DNA from 2 places in the Peribacillus sp. GL_122 genome. Region 2 is predicted to be linked to the other one. Evidence: riboswitches for the same ligand, from Rfam matches in the RefSeq annotation. Region 2 holds a riboswitch; the other holds the start of a gene.
What was found. A riboswitch is a leader RNA that binds a small molecule or an ion and turns the genes downstream of it on or off. The one in region 2 is predicted to bind S-adenosylmethionine.
Positions count from the first base shown of each region.

Region 1: another riboswitch for S-adenosylmethionine. It lies ahead of mtnK (S-methyl-5-thioribose kinase); the one in region 2 lies ahead of AC3ISB_RS25215 (5-methyltetrahydropteroyltriglutamate--homocysteine S-methyltransferase).

Region 1 is NZ_CM174415.1:3,374,859-3,378,005, reverse strand. Features, by position in the region: gene mtnA (S-methyl-5-thioribose-1-phosphate isomerase) at 1-128, opposite strand, end outside; gene mtnK (S-methyl-5-thioribose kinase) at 143-1,345, opposite strand; SAM riboswitch class I at 1,424-1,577, opposite strand; gene AC3ISB_RS16235 (carbon-nitrogen family hydrolase) at 1,649-2,431, opposite strand; gene AC3ISB_RS16230 (pyridoxal phosphate-dependent aminotransferase) at 2,531-3,147, shown strand, end outside.
Region 2 is NZ_CM174415.1:5,183,689-5,186,835, reverse strand. Features, by position in the region: gene AC3ISB_RS25225 (MFS transporter) at 1-32, opposite strand, end outside; gene AC3ISB_RS25220 (ArsR/SmtB family transcription factor) at 189-491, opposite strand; gene AC3ISB_RS25215 (5-methyltetrahydropteroyltriglutamate--homocysteine S-methyltransferase) at 702-1,805, opposite strand; SAM riboswitch class I at 1,888-1,989, opposite strand; gene AC3ISB_RS25210 (hypothetical protein) at 2,165-2,593, shown strand; gene AC3ISB_RS25205 (glycerol-3-phosphate responsive antiterminator) at 2,759-3,147, shown strand, end outside.

The DNA.
Region 1 (3,147 bases), 1.8 Mb from region 2:
TCAAATACATCATCAACAGAATGAAGTTCAATAAATTCAGTTATGGAAGGAAGGGCTTGTTGATTTAATAATGTAATATGGGTATCATCCCATTGTACCGAATATGGTAAGGGTGCTAGTGTAGTCATGTGCAGGTCTCCTTTTAAATGGTTGAATAAGATGGCAGTGTACGTTGCTTCAATGCTTCAATGACTGCTGGAACATCCAATTCTTCCCGGTTTTTAATTAAAAATGCACCAATTTCCAATGTTGCAGTTTTGGCAGCAATCCTTGTTTCTTTATTTTCAATGACGTTTAAATCGGCAACATTGGAAAGGCCTATGGTTCGCCGAATCAGTTCACAGCCGGCAAAACCGAAAGCATCTTTTTTGAATTTTGTCAGTAAGTAAGGCAGATAACCTTTCACATGGCGGAATGGGCTTTTATTTTGACCTTCCCATAATTCGGTATAAGTTTCTTCAAAGGCATTCCAAAATTCATGAAGGTGTGTGAAAATCTCTTCCTTTCCAGCGCCATTGCGTGTGACTGCCTGGAAGAGAAGGTTCGCGGTGTATTGACCAAGGTCAAAACCAACGGGCCCATAAAAAGCGAATTCCGGATCAATAACCTTTGTTTCAGTTTCACTTGCAAATATACTTCCAGTATGTAAATCTCCATGAAGTAAGGCCTCCTGCTCGGTTTCAAAGCCTTGTTTCAGCTTAGCGACCTCAAGTATTACTTCTTGATCATTCCAGATATTTTTGGCGGCATCAGTCAATTCCACCTCGAAGTCTCCCGGGAGTTCCTCAAAAAATGGATCCGTGAAAATAAAGACCTCAGTGATTTTGCAGAGTTCCGGATTCGTGAAATGTCGGGCCACTTCCTTTTTCGCAGATGGTTCTAAATGATAATCGGATGTATAAAATGCCGTCTTCGCAACATACTCACCAATATGCTGTGAAAGCAATGGATATGAATCGCCATCGATCAATCCTGTCCTAACGATTTTCAAGTGAGATAAATCCTCCATGACCGTGATGGCAAGCTGTTCATCCGAATAATAGACTTGCGGTACGAATTCGGGGCAATAACTTCTGAAATGAATCAGCGCATTCGCTTCAATGGCAGCCCTTTTCAATGTGAGCGGCCAGCTTTCACCAAGTACCTTGGCATAAGGGACCGCTTGTTTGATGATTATTCCTTTATTTGTGTGCGTGTCTGTAATATGAAAAACATAATTTAAGTTACCATCGCCGATTTCTTTACATTTTAAACTTTCATCCGCATTGACCAACCCAAGTTTTTTTGCAAGGGTTATAGCTGTTTCGTTTGTCAATCTCTTAAAATTTGAATGGTTTTGCGTCATTCTTTTCCCCTCCAGATTCAAAATAAGAATAAAAAAGCCTCTTTCATATAGAAAGAGGCAGAAGTTTTGGCTTCGGACCTCTTATCTTCCAGAATATGAATTCTGGTGGAATTAGCACCGTGCTCTGTGGATTTTATAATCCGGCGGTGAATCCGCCCCATTTCACAATGGTATTACAGTCGGTTGCTGGGCTTCATAGGGCCTTTATCCCTCAGCCTGCTCTTGATAAGAGTAAATGTTTTCTGAAATTTTAATCTTCGGGAAAATAATAACAACTTTTTAAATAGTTTGTCAATGGGTAAATTAATAAAAATCAGGGCGGCGATCTTCGAATACAGGTATTTTGTTACGGGCTTCCGTAACTTTTTTGAAGTCCAGGGTGCCTGTCAAGAGTTGGTTTTCTTCTCCGGCTTCACTTATGATATTCCCCCATGGATCAATAATCAAGGAATGACCCGCAAATATATTATTGACATCCGAACCTGAACGATTAACGGCTACAACATAGGCTTGGTTCTCGATGGCACGGCTAATCAACAAGGCTCTCCAATGATCGAGTCTCGGCTTTGGCCATTCAGCCGTTACGAATAGAACTTCGGCGCCTTGAACGGTATGGGCTCGCTGCCATTCAGGGAAACGGATGTCATAACAAACGAATCCAGCACATATTTTTTCATCAAGAGTAAATAAACCATCTTTTTCTCCTGGCTGCAGGAAATGATGTTCATCCATTAACTGAAATAAGTGAAGCTTATCATATTCTTTAATGAGATTTCCATGTTTATCGATGATGATCATGGTGTTATAGATTCCCTTGCTTGTTTTTTTCGCAATGGAACCGCCTATGATGTGAATCTGGTGTTTCTGTGCCTGTGTTTTAAAAAATTCAATCGTTTTTTCTGCCTCATGATCAGCAATCTCATTTAACCTGGTCAAGTCGTATCCTGTTGTCCAAAGTTCCGGTAAAATGACGATATCGGGTTCTGAGCGTGCCGCTTTTTCCATCCATTGTTCTGCAACCTGAAAATTGATATCCGGTTGCCCGAAGGCTATATCCATTTGAATACAAGCTATTTTCCACTTCATCGTTTAAAACCCCCACATGTAAAAAATACTTTACAAGACTATGATAAACATATATCATTTGTGACTAGAATTTCAAGAAATTTCAGAGAAGGTGTATAAATGGTGCAATTCGAAAAATCCGGCCAGCTTCAGGACCTGCCCAAGCAGTTTTTTGCTTCACTAGTCGCAAAAGTCAATGCGATCACGGAGCAAGGACATGATGTCATTAATTTAGGCCAGGGAAACCCTGATCAGCCGACGCCAGAACATATCGTGAAAAGTTTGCAGTCTGCCGCTGAAAAAACGATAAATCATAAATATTCGCCATTCCGGGGGCATCAATATTTAAAAGATGCTGCCGCCGTCTTTTATGAACGAGAATACGGTGTCAAGCTGGATCCGAATAGTGAAGTGGCGATTCTCTTCGGGGGGAAGGCAGGTCTTGTAGAACTGCCGCAGTGTTTATTGAATCCAGGTGATACGATCCTTGTTCCAGATCCAGGCTATCCGGATTATCTTTCCGGAGTTGTTTTAGCCCAGGCAAAGACCGAACTCATGCCCTTGACAGAAGAAAATGATTTTCTTCCGAAATACGATGACATACATAAAGAAGTACTTGATAAAGCCAAAATGATGTTCTTGAACTATCCGAATAATCCCACAGGTGCTTCTGCAACTGAAAGTTTCTTTGATGAAACCGTCACCTTCGCAAAAGAGCATTCCATTTGTGTGGTCCA
Region 2 (3,147 bases):
GCTAACATGTAAATTTTCCATGTATTAAGCAAAATAGATTCACTCCTCATTAATGATTATTAATTTTATATAAAGACATATCGCAATATGTTGATATGTATGAATAAAAAAATAAACATATCGCGAAATATCGAAATGTTAGAGAGAAAAATGAACCCAACCCTCTAAGGTACGGATCAGGTTCATTTTCATACTTCTTCTTTCAAGAAATCAGTAATTTTTGAGATTGCCTCTTCATCTCGTTTGTAATACGTAAACTTTCCTATCCGCTCCGTTTTAATCAATCCTGCTCTAAGAAGCATCGAGAGGTATTGAGAGGCCGTGGACTGGGTCATGTTTAATTTTTCCGTAATCTGACTTACGCAAACGCCGGTTTCCTTCATGTCTATTCCCTCATGAGGGGTGAAGTGGAGTTCAGGCGCCTTGAGCCATTGTAAGATTTGCAACCTGGATTCATTGGATAATGCTTTAAATATCTCGATTGTTTTCATACATTTCATTATATCGAGAATTATCGATATGTCAAATAGTTTTATCATTCATCGTTAGTTTCATAAATAGCAAAACTTGATACCGTTATCTAAAGAGTCATTAAAGGAATGGAAATGTATTATTGCAAGAACCTAATCGGCTCCCTTATAAGTGCGGCCGATTAGGTTGTTCAAATCCTGTAAATCAGAATTAAAGTCTCCGCTAAAAAATCATTTCCATACTTCTTTTGCTACATCAACGACGAATTTCAGCTTTTCCCATTGCTGTTCTTCGGTCAGCTTGTTGCCGTGATGGGTGGAGGCGAAGCCGCATTGCGGACTTAAGCATAATTGTTCGAGAGGAACGAAGTGCGAGGCTTCTTCAATGCGTGCCTTAACAGCTTCCTTGTCTTCGATTTCTCCATTTTTTGAAGTGACGACACCCAGTACGACCCGTGCTCCGCCATTTGGAATGTATTCCAATGGTTTGAAATCTCCTGAGCGTTGATCATCATATTCCAAGAAAAATCCATCCACTGTTTCTTTTGCCAATAAAGTTGGGGCGATACGGGCATAGCTTCCTTCAAACGCCCAAGTCGACTGGTAGTTCCCACGACATAGGTGTGTAGTGACGACAAGGTCTTCTGGTTTGCCTTCCAATGCGCCATTAATTACGCGAAGTGCAAGATCGATTAACTGTTCCCTCGTATATTTTCCATCTTTGAACTGGAAATCTGGAGCTGAAAGTCTGGCAATATATACATCATCCAATTGAAGATAACGTACACCTGCTTCATAAAAAGCCTTCAAAGCATGCTGATACGCTTTGATGATATCATTAGCATAGTCTTCAATATCAGGATAGATGTCTTCATTATGAATGCCTACAGCAAATAATTGATTTGGGCTGGGAATGGTTTGCTTGGCAACGGCGCGTCCGTTCACGATTTTGTTCAATTCAATGAAATCGCGAATGAAGGGATGTTCAGGATTGAATGAAACCTTCCCGGTATTGCGAACGTTATATCTCTCTGTTTCCACACCATCGAATGTGAGACCTTTTTCAGTCACATATCCCTCGATGCCATTTAAATGTTCGAGGAAGTCAAAGTGCCACCATGTTCGTCTGAACTCACCATCCGTCACGGCCTCTAATCCAACTTCAATTTGTTTTTCGACAATCCGATTGATTTCTTCGGTTTCAACTTCACGAAGCCGCTCTGCTGAAATGGTACCTTCCTTAAATTGCTTTCTGGCAATATGTAAACGTTCTGGTCTTAATAAACTTCCGACGTGATCGGCCCTGAATGGTGCTTTCGTTAATGTGATTGACATGTTGCATTCCTTCTTTCCTTTTAAAAATAAAAAACCTCTTCTTAAAAATAAGAAGAGGTGTTGGCAGCAAAGCTATATACTCTTCTTATCTTCAAGTTTTTACACTTCTGGAATTAGCACAGTACATGATCAGTCTGTTGCTGAGGCATCAAAGGGCCAGTCCCTCCACCTCTCTGGATAAGAGTTGTCTATTAAATTAATTATGACTATACAGATAGTTTTTATAAAGGTCAAGTATTGAAGGTGGAAGATTTCGAATATACCGATTATTAATATGGGTTGAAAAGTTAACTACATCAAGGAACCTGGCATATGCTATAACCGACGTTCTGTATGAGCGGCAGGAGGGGAATGCAAGGATGAGTACATTCAGTCCATTCAAAAATGGCATACCGATAACGGTAACTGAAGCCATGATAGAGAATATCTTAAGAATGAAATCATATGGTCAGGATATTAAAGTCGAGATTACGCCAAAGCATATAGTGCTTTCCGGAACGATGGAAGTGAAAAAAATGATGTTTAAGAAAAACGTAGCTTTTCGGATTACATTAAAACCGGTTCATGTGGAAAAAAGAACGATTGTATTTGAATTAGTGGAAATGGAACCAATTGACAGGAATTTCATCAACCAAAGGATATTTAACAGACCTCCATTTTTTGAATTTGAAAAAAGAACGATCAAAATGAATGTTAATGCTTGGAGCATCGTGAGAAAAATTCCCGTTGGCACAATTAAATCGTATGAACTCGTCGAAGGTGCATTGAAAATGAAAATTACTTTATGATGGAGTTTACATACATTCTTAGCCGAAAACTATAAAGGGAGTGACAGGTATGATAGTGTTATGGTGACATTGGTCATGAAAAAAATGTGTTTGATAAATCAAGCTCTTTAAAATATACTAAATGACTTGAAGTTTTGAGTTTTTCTGGGAATGAGGAGGATAATGATGGATCAGAAGATTTTGCCTGCTTCAGCAAGCATGAAGGATTTCGAAAGATTTTTAGAAAGTTCCTATGAAATAGGTGTGTTTCTTGATTTGCATATATCACAATTGAAAAACGTAAGTATGATGGCAAAGCAGCATAATAAGAAAATGATTTATCATGTCGATTTGATCCATGGCATAAGAAGTGATGAGTACGCGACAGAATTCATTTGTCAGGAATATAATCCATATGGGCTGATTTCAACTAAATCAAACGTTATATTGAAGGCGAAGCAAAAGGGAGTCATTGCCATCCAGCGAATCTTTTTAATAGATTCACATGCGCTTGAGAAAAGTTATAAGCTGGTGCAGAAAACCAAGCCGGATTATATCGAAGTATTGCCGGGCGC